Regions from separate parts of the Phytobacter diazotrophicus genome, predicted to be linked through region 2. Evidence: predicted binding sites of a transcription regulator. Region 2 holds the regulator's gene; the other holds the start of a gene.

Region 1 (5,079 bases), 130 kb from region 2:
CCTGCAATGGGGCATCCTGGTGTGGCTGGGCGTCGTGGCGTCCGGGCTGGGTTACTTTATGTGGAACTACGGGGCGACGCAGGTGGACGCCGGTACGCTTGGCATCATGAACAATGTGCATGTCCCGGCCGGGCTGCTGGTGAACCTTGCCATCTGGCAGGAGCAGCCGCACTGGCCGAGTTTTATCATTGGTGGGACGGTGATACTGGCCTCACTATGGGTGCATCGGCGCTGGGTCGCTCCGCGCTCCGCACAAAGGGCAGATGGTCACAGGCGTGGTTCCGCGCTGAGCGAATAAATGCCTCGGTGACCGGCTGGCGCTGCTCGCCATCGCGCACGGCAGCGTACAACCGGCTCCATAATCCCTCACCCAGGGTTTTGGTCACCACCAGACCCTGGCGTTCAAAACTTTCCACCACCCAGTGGGGCAGGGCGGCAATGCCCATCCGCGCCGCGACCATCTGAATCAACAGCAACGTATTGTCCACGCTTTTAAGCTGCGGGCTGATGCCTGCCGGTTGCAGGAAATGGCGCCAGATATCCAGGCGGCTACGCTGCACCGGATAAATAAGCAGTGTCTCGGTGGCGATATCTTCCGGGGTGATCCGTGTGCGTGAGGCCAGCGGGCTCTCCGGTGAAAGCACCAGCCGGACTTCAAAATCGAACATCGGCGAATAGTGCAAGCCACTGCGCGGCAGAATGTCCGAGGTCATCACCAGATCCAGCTCGCCCTGCTGGAGCGCGGGCTGTGGGTCGAAGGTAACGCCCGATTTGAAATCCATCTCGACATGCGGCCATTGGGTGCGAAAACTTTCCAGCGCCGGCGTCAGCCACTGAATACAGCTATGGCATTCAATCGCGATACGCAGGTGGGTCTGCTGTGGTTCATTGCAGGCCTGCAGTGCGCTACTGATTTGCGGCAGCACCTGATTGGCCAGTTGCAGCAGGATTTCCCCCTGCGGCGTAAAGCGTAAAGGCTGGCTTTTGCGCACAAAGAGTCGAAAGCCAAGGCGCTGTTCCAGATCGCTGAACTGGTGGGAAAGTGCGGATTGCGTCTGATGCAATGCCGCCGCTGCCGCAGCCAGCGACCCGCAGTTCCGTAACGCTTGTAGCGTTTTCAGATGTTTAATTTCGATCATGAAAGTCCTTCACTTCGGCATGACAAATTTGCGCTTGAGGAATATACAGTAACCGCCAAATATGGATGTGTAAACATCTGGATGGCTAAAACCTTTATCTTTCGAATTTATGGTGCGTTGGCCGCACTTTCTCACCCCAGTCACTTACATCAGTAAGCTCCTGGGGATGAGCAAGCTTGCCGCCTTCCCGAAATCCGAAATCTTTCGGATTGAAATTATGAGGCTCAAAAAATGACAATTATTAACCACACCCTCGGTTTTCCTCGCGTTGGCCTGCGTCGCGAGCTGAAAAAAGCGCAAGAAAGTTACTGGGCGGGTAACTCATCCCGTGACGCATTGCTGGCGACAGGGCGCGAACTGCGTGCGCGTCACTGGGAGCAGCAAAAAGCGGCGGGCATCGACCTGCTGCCGGTGGGGGATTTCGCCTGGTACGACCATGTTCTGACCACCAGCCTGATGCTCGGCAACGTCCCGGCTCGTCATCAGAACAGCGACGGCTCCGTTGATATCGACACCCTGTTCCGTATTGGCCGTGGCCGCGCACCGACCGGCGAACCCGCAGCCGCGGCAGAAATGACCAAATGGTTTAACACCAACTATCACTATATGGTGCCGGAGTTCACCAAAGGCCAGCCGTTCAAACTGACCTGGACGCAGTTGCTGGATGAAGTGGACGAAGCACTGGCGCTGGGCCACAAGGTGAAACCTGTCCTGCTGGGGCCGGTGACGTACCTGTGGCTGGGCAAAGTGAAAGGTGAGCAGTTTGACCGCCTGAGCCTGCTTAATGACATTCTGCCGGTCTACAAACAGGTACTGGCTGAACTGGCGAAACGCGGCGTCGAGTGGGTACAAATCGACGAACCTGCGCTGGTACTGGATCTGCCCCAGGTTTGGCTGGATGCCTTCAAACCGGCTTACGAGGCACTCGCAGGCCAGGTGAAACTGCTGCTGACTACCTATTTTGAAGGCGTAGCACCGAACCTCGACACCATCACCGCGCTGCCGGTACAGGGGCTGCACGTTGACCTGGTCCACGGTAAAGATGACGTTGCTGAATTGCACAAGCGCCTGCCTGCTGACTGGCTGCTCTCGGCAGGGCTGGTGAATGGACGTAACGTCTGGCGTGCCGATCTGAGCGCAAAATATGCACAGATTAAAGGAGTGGCAGGGAAGCGCCCGCTGTGGGTGGCCTCTTCATGTTCCCTGCTGCACAGCCCGATCGATTTGAACGTGGAGACGCGTCTGGATGCGGAAGTGAAGAGCTGGTTTGCCTTCGCCCTGCAAAAATGTGAAGAACTGGCGCTGCTGCGCGATGCGCTGAACAGCGGTGATACCGCTGCAATTGAGGCCTGGAGCGCCCCGATTCAGGCGCGCCGCCACTCCACCCGTGTGCACAATACCGCCGTTTCGCAGCGTCTGGCGGCCATCACCGCAGAAGACAGCCAGCGCACCAGCACTTATGAAGTCCGCGCCAAAGCACAGCGTGCCCGCTTTAACCTGCCCGCATGGCCGACGACGACCATCGGTTCATTCCCGCAGACCACCGAGATCCGTGGTCTACGACTGGACTTCAAAAAAGGCAATCTGGATGCCAACAACTACCGTACCGGTATCGCTGAACACATCAGGCAGGCGATTGTGGAGCAGGAGCGTTTAGGGCTGGACGTGCTGGTCCACGGTGAAGCCGAGCGTAATGACATGGTGGAATACTTTGGCGAGCATCTCGACGGCTTTGTCTTTACCCAGAACGGCTGGGTGCAGAGTTACGGCTCCCGCTGCGTGAAGCCGCCGGTGGTCATTGGCGATGTCAGCCGCCCGGAAGCGATTACCGTGGAGTGGGCGAAGTATGCCCAGTCCCTGACCAGTAAGCCGGTAAAAGGGATGCTGACGGGGCCGGTGACTATCCTGTGCTGGTCCTTCCCGCGTGAAGATGTGAGCCGTGAAACTATCGCCAAACAAATTGCGCTGGCGCTGCGTGACGAAGTCGCAGATCTGGAAGCCGCCGGTATCGGCATCATCCAGATTGACGAGCCGGCCCTGCGTGAAGGTCTGCCGCTGCGTCGCCGCGACTGGGATGCGTATCTGGAGTGGGGCGTGGAAGCTTTTCGCATCAGTGCGGCCGTGGCGAGGGATGAAACCCAGATTCACACCCACATGTGTTATTGCGAGTTTAACGACATCATGGACTCCATTGCCGCCCTGGACGCAGACGTGATCACCATTGAGACCTCGCGCTCGGATATGGAATTGCTGGAGTCGTTCGAAGAGTTTGAATACCCGAACGAAATCGGACCGGGCGTGTATGACATTCACTCGCCGAACGTACCGAGCGTGGAGTGGATTGAAGCGCTGCTGGCGAAAGCCGCCCGGCGTATCCCGGCAGAGCGCCTGTGGGTGAACCCGGACTGCGGCCTGAAAACCCGCGGCTGGCCGGAAACCCGAAGCGCTCTGGCAAATATGGTGAAAGCCGCGCAGAACCTGCGTCAGGCGTAATGATCAGCGCACCGTCCGTCAGGGCGGTGCGCTATCCCTCTTCCCGACACAGCCACTGCGTGCGGCGCTGTGCCAGCAGATCGCGCTGGGGGCCGGTGGGGGCTCTGTCGCTCACCACATAATGGAAATCGCCGATATCACCGTTGCGGCACATCGCCCGGCGGCCAAACTTGGTGCTATCGACCACCAGAACATTGACTTCCGCACTGGCGACCAGCGCCTGACGTGCCACTACCTCTTCATCGTTGAAATCGTACAGCTCGCCCTCTTCGCCAATTCCGCCAACGGACACCACCCCGATATCGACACGATAACGGCGAAAGAAGGTCAGGGCGTCACTGCCAATCACATCCAGATCGCGCTTACGCACGCGACCACCCGCGACGGTCAGTTCGCAGCCAGGAAGCAGACTTAGCGGCGTGGCGGCGTGCAGATTATTGGTACACACCGCCAGACGGATATCGTCCGGCAGGGCGCGCGCTACCATTTCCACGGTGGTGCCGGTGCCGAGAAAGCAGCTTTGCGCCTCGCTGAGCAACTGCGCGACCCGTTCGCCAATCCAGCGCTTACCGATGACGTTGACGATCTCGCGCTGTTGATAACCAATATTTTCGCGCGCGAAAGGGGCGACCATGCCATGACGGCGCAATAACAGCCCTTGCGCGGTGAGTTCGCGCAAATCGCTGCGTACTGTTTGCAGCGAGACGCCGAAATAGTGCGCCAGTTGTTCAATGCTACTCTCACCGTGCTCTGTCACGATGGCGACAATCGCGCTGCGACGTGCTTCTGGAGTCATATTTGCGTCCGGCTGAGGGGATTTGCGCTCATGCTAGCCCGCGAATATGAAATTATTACTACGAAAAAAACGGGTCATATTTCTGTCAGATTCCCCTGTTTTAATCGTCACAACGAAAACCAGGGGGACGAAACCATGAGTAAGAAAATTGCGCTGGCAGCGGCATTGCTGGCTTTCATGAGTGGCACCGCTTTCGCGAAATCCACTCTGACGCTCTACACCAGCCAGCCAACCGAAGATGCGCAAATGACGGTGAGTGCGTTTGAGCAGGCGCACCCGGATGTCGAAGTAAAATGGATTCGCGATGGAACCGCAAAGCTGATTGCCCGCCTGCAGGCTGAAATTTCAGCCGGTGGCGCCAGCCCGGATGTCTTACTCATCGCCGACAGCGTGTCGATGGAATCCCTGAAACAGCAAAATCTGCTGGCGGCCTACAAATCACCGCAGGCCAGCCGCTACGATGCTCAACTCTATGATAAAGACGGCTACTACTACGGCACGAAACTTATCACTACCGGTATTGCGTACCACAGCAAAGCCCCGGTAAAGCCGGAATCCTGGCAGGATCTGCTCAAGCCTGAACTGAAAAATATGACCACCTTGCCAAGCCCGCTCTATTCCGGCGCCGCGCAGATTCATATGGCGACGTTA
Region 2 (5,079 bases):
TTCCGGTTTTGCTTTTGCCAGCAACGCCGGGTTAATGAATGCACCACTACCGTAACTTGCGGAGGCAACACCTGTTCCCCCCATCGCATCATTACGTGCCTCTGCCCAGGTATTTGCCGCTCCGGCTTGCTTTGCCACGAAAAAGGAGACAGCGATAGCGACCACCGAAAGTTTAAGATTGTTTTTCACAGTATGCGTCTCGTAATCAAATGAGTTTTATGACCCTGTTAGTTGTGACATGGACAGGGAGGCTCTATTGCTGCGAATAACATCCAAAAAATATCCTATTTCTACTGAATGTAATAAAGCGTTACAGAAGATGTTGTTATATGAAGTGACCATCAATATTTATAGAAGACACATGGCGATTGCGAAAGGTGAAGGCGCGGTCGTGATCTCGGCGTTTAGTACAGAACATGGTAAAGTGGGGGCTTATATTGCCATTTCATGAGAGAACGCCTATGGATAAGTCCACTTCGCAAGAGATGCTCGCGCAGGCCGAAAAACTGTGTGTGCAACGCAACGTGCGCCTGACTCCTCAGCGCCTCGAAGTGTTACGCCTGATGAGTCTGCAGCAGGGGGCAATCAGCGCTTATGACCTGCTCGATCTTCTGCGTGAGGCAGAACCGCAAGCCAAACCTCCTACGGTCTATCGCGCGCTGGATTTCCTTTTAGAGCAAGGGTTTGTACATAAAGTAGAGTCCACTAACAGCTACGTACTTTGTCATCTTTTCGATCAGCCGACGCACACGTCCGCGATGTTTATTTGTGACCGTTGCGGTGTGGTAAAAGAGGAGCAAGCGGAGGGCGTGGAAGACATCATGCATGCGCTGGCGGCAAAACGCGGTTTTGCGCTGCGCCATAATGTCATAGAAGCACATGGATTATGTGCTGATTGCGCAGAAGTTGAAGCGTGTCGACACCCCGGCGAGTGTCATCATGACCACACGATTCAGTTGAAAAAAAAATCGCGCTAAGCGCGATTTTTCTCTTTTAAGCAGGTAAGGCAATTAAGGGTGGTACATCCATGTACCGTTCGGGCAGGGTAGCCATTGAGGGTTACACATTGGGGGGATGTGAAGGCTACCAGCGGTAATCGTTCCGCGTTTCCCAATCCACGACTTCTTTTTCTGCCTGATCTTTGGCGTAGCCGTAGCGTTCCTGAATTTTACCGACCAACTGGTCGCGTTTACCTTCAATGATGGTCATATCATCGTCGGTCAATTTACCCCACTGTTCTTTTGCTTTACCTTTGAATTGTTTCCAGTTGCCGCTGACTTCGTCTTTATTCATCGTCGTCTCCTCATCATTGGTCATGAACAGCGTTATTCCTTTCGTTACGCTCTTAATATCCTGAACGTGATAATTATTGTAGTTAAGGATAGCGACCATGATTCTTTATTCGGAATTTTTAACCATCGGAAAGCAAATTACCGGAATAGATATGCGGAGCAAAACCGAGCGAGATCAGCGGGATAAAACAGAGATTAAAGCTTTGTCAGGAAAAGCAAGCAACCGTGACAGCAGGCATGCCGCCACGGCTCAGAAGGCTATTACAGCCATTCACCATTGCGGATAACGCCAACCGCCAGACCTTCAATGGTGAAGTTGTGATCGCGCAGGTCAACGACAATAGGGGAAAACTCACTGTTTTCAGGCAATAGCTGCACGGTATTGCCCTGCTTTTTAAGCCGCTTGACCGTCACTTCATCGTCAATACGCGCTACAACAACCTGCCCGTTGCGAACATCCTGGGTTTTATGCACTGCCAGCAGATCGCCATCCATGATGCCGATATCTTTCATCGACATACCGCTTACGCGCAGCAGAAAATCAGCGTTAGGTTTGAAGAGAGACGGATCGACCTGATAGTGCCCTTCAATGTGCTGTTGCGCCAGCAAAGGTTCGCCAGCAGCGACGCGCCCGATAAGCGGCAGCCCAATATCCTCTTCCTCTTCAAGCAACAGACGAATACCGCGAGACGCACCGGATACAATCTCGATAACACCCTTACGCGCAAGCGCTTTCAAGTGTTCCTCTGCCGCGTTTGGGGAACGGAACCCCAACTGTTGCGCGATCTCCGCACGCGTCGGCGGCATACCTGTCTGGTTGATTCGATCGCGAATAAGATCGAACACCTCTTGCTGCCTGGCCGTTAAAGCTTTCATTCCGCCCCCTGGGTGTATATACAGTTATGCTGTGAGTATATACAGTTAAAGGCGATTTTGAAACCAAAATTAAGCAAAAAACGCGGACTTAACGCATTTCTGGAAGCGCTATCGAAAATAGCCCCACAGCAGAGAAACCCAGGTAAACAGTGCCAGGAGAATGGCCATCAATACCGCAGCAGACCCCATGTCTTTCGCACGCCCCGAGAGTTCATGAAATTCAGACCCAATACGGTCAACCACGGCTTCAATTGCACTATTAAGGATTTCCACAATCATCACCAGTACGACAGAGCCAATCAGCAGGACGCGCGTAATCGCATCTACATCCAGAAAAGCCGCAATGATGATGGCAATAACGACCGCAACACCTTCCTGACGAAAAGCAGCTTCGTTAATCCACGCTGCGCGCACCCCTTTCCATGAATAGCCTGCCGCTTTAATAATGCGGGTAATTCCAGTGGTATTGTTGGCCATCAAAAACAACCTTTTTATGTAATGAACGTCAATGTCTATGTAAGCTTATAGAGGTAGAAAAGAAATTCTGCGGACTTTCTGATATTCTTGCCGCGCAATGGCATTATTAACCAGAGGCTTTACATCGTTTATGTCCGGCTGGCCACGAATTTACTACAAATTACTTAATTTACCATTAAGCGTGCTGGTAAAAAGCAAGTCTATCCCGGCGGAACCCGCCCAGGAATTAGGGCTCGATACGTCGCGCCCTATTATGTACGTTTTGCCTTATAACTCGAAGGCAGATTTGCTGACCTTGCGCGCTCAGTGTCTGGCACACGATTTGCCCGACCCCCTCGAACCGCTTGAAATCGACGGAGCGGAGCTGCCGCGTTATATCTTTATTCACGGCGGACCACGTGTCTTTACCTGGTACACGCCGAAAGAAGAGTCGATCAAGCTGTTCCATGACTATCTCGATCTGCACCGCAGCCATCCCGATTTGGATGTTCAGATGGTGCCTGTGTCGATGATGTTCGGCCGTTCTCCAGGTCGCGAAAAGGGCGAGGTCAACCCGCCGCTGCGTATGCTAAACGGTATTCAGAAATTTTTCGCGATCTCGTGGCTTGGCCGCGACAGCTTTGTGCGTTTCTCCCCGCCGGTTTCGCTGCGCCGTATGGCAACCGAGCACGGCACGGACAAAACCATTGCGCAAAAACTTGCACGCGTCGCGCGTATGCACTTTGCCCGTCAGCGCCTGGCTGCTGTGGGGCCACGCTTACCTGCCCGTCAGGACCTGTTTAATAAGCTGCTCTCCTCCAAAGCCATCGCTCGCGCCGTAGAAGACGAAGCGCGCAGCAAAAAAATCTCCCACGATAAAGCGCAGCAAAATGCAATTGCGCTGATGGAAGAGATTGCGGCGAACTTCTCCTACGAGATGATCCGTCTGTCAGACCGTATCCTCGGCTTTACCTGGAACCGTCTGTATCAGGGCATTAATGTGCATAACGCGGAGCGTGTTCGTCAGCTCGCCCATGATGGCCATGAAATTGTCTATGTGCCCTGCCATCGCAGCCATATGGACTATTTACTGCTCTCCTACGTGCTCTATCACCAGGGGCTGGTACCGCCGCATATTGCAGCCGGGATCAACCTGAACTTCTGGCCGGCGGGCCCCATTTTCCGTCGTCTGGGCGCGTTCTTTATTCGCCGTACCTTTAAGGGTAATAAACTCTATTCGACCGTTTTCCGCGAGTATCTGGGCGAACTGTTTAACCGTGGCTACTCAGTGGAATACTTTGTTGAAGGCGGGCGCTCCCGTACGGGCCGTCTGTTGGATCCGAAGACCGGCACGCTTTCTATGACGATTCAGGCCATGCTGCGTGGAGGTACCCGTCCAATCACGCTGGTGCCAATCTACATTGGTTATGAGCATGTCATGGAGGTGGGGACTTACGCCAAAGAGCTGCGTGGCGCGACGAAAGAGAAAGAAGGTTTTGCCCAGATGATACGCGGTTTGAGCAAGCTGCGTAATCTCGGTCAGGGTTATGTGAACTTCGGCGAGCCTATCCCGCTGATGAACTACCTGAACCACCGGGTGCCGGAGTGGCGCGAGTCTATCGATCCTATCGAAGCGGTGCGTCCTGCCTGGCTGACGCCGACGGTGAACGCTATTGCTGCCGATTTGATGGTGCGCATTAACAATGCCGGTGCGGCAAACGCCATGAACCTCTGCTGTACCGCGCTTCTGGCATCTCGCCAGCGTTCTCTGACCCGTGAACAGCTCACCGAGCAGTTGAATTGCTATCTCAACCTGATGCGCAATGTGCCCTATGCCGCCGACACAACGGTACCCACCGTAAGTGCGGACGCGCTAATTGAGCATGCGTTGCAGATGAACAAGTTCGAAGTAGAGAAAGACACGATCGGTGACATCATCATTCTGCCGCGCGAGCAGGCGGTTCTGATGACATACTACCGCAACAACATTGCGCATATGCTGATGTTGCCCTCTCTGATGGCGGCCATTATTACCCAGCATCGTCATATCTCTCAGGACGAGATGCTGCGCCATGTTGAGTTACTTTACCCGATGCTGAAAGCCGAGCTGTTCTTACGTTGGGAAAAAGAAGAGCTGGCAGGCGTGCTGAAAAACCTTGCTCAGGAATTGCTGCGCCAGGGGCTGATTACCATGAAAGATGACCAGCTTTATATCAACCCGGCCCATTCCCGAACGCTGCAACTGCTGGCGGCGGGTGCGCGCGAAACACTGCAACGCTATGCCATCACCTTCTGGCTGCTGAGCGCCAATCCGGCAATGAACCGCAGTACGCTGGAGAAAGAGAGCCGCACGCTGGCACAGCGTCTGTCTGTTCTGCACGGCATCAATGCGCCGGAATTCTTCGATAAGGCGGTATTCAGTACACTGGTGCTGACGCTGCGTGACGAAGGGTAT

Evidence for each region. The regulator LexA, encoded in region 2, represses DNA repair genes until DNA is damaged. The targets are predictions, from matches to a motif close to TNCTGTATGTACATACAGNA.
Region 1: metR (HTH-type transcriptional regulator MetR) is a predicted target of LexA. The motif match lies at 1,171-1,190, and genes of this name have one in related genera.

The regions. Positions count from the first base shown of each region.
Region 1 covers NZ_CM125428.1:5,416,480-5,421,558, reverse strand. The annotation lists gene ACS0RQ_RS26210 (carboxylate/amino acid/amine transporter) at 1-298, shown strand, start outside; gene metR (HTH-type transcriptional regulator MetR) at 186-1,139, opposite strand; gene metE (5-methyltetrahydropteroyltriglutamate--homocysteine S-methyltransferase) at 1,371-3,632, shown strand; gene ACS0RQ_RS26195 (DeoR/GlpR family DNA-binding transcription regulator) at 3,664-4,428, opposite strand; gene ACS0RQ_RS26190 (ABC transporter substrate-binding protein) at 4,564-5,079, shown strand, end outside.
Region 2 covers NZ_CM125428.1:5,283,999-5,289,077, forward strand. The annotation lists gene ACS0RQ_RS25560 (conjugal transfer protein TraF) at 1-189, opposite strand, end outside; gene zur (zinc uptake transcriptional repressor Zur) at 462-977, shown strand; gene ACS0RQ_RS25570 (CsbD family protein) at 1,084-1,293, opposite strand; gene ACS0RQ_RS25575 (hypothetical protein) at 1,391-1,579, shown strand; gene lexA (transcriptional repressor LexA) at 1,554-2,168, opposite strand; gene ACS0RQ_RS25585 (diacylglycerol kinase) at 2,277-2,645, opposite strand; gene plsB (glycerol-3-phosphate 1-O-acyltransferase PlsB) at 2,776-5,079, shown strand, end outside.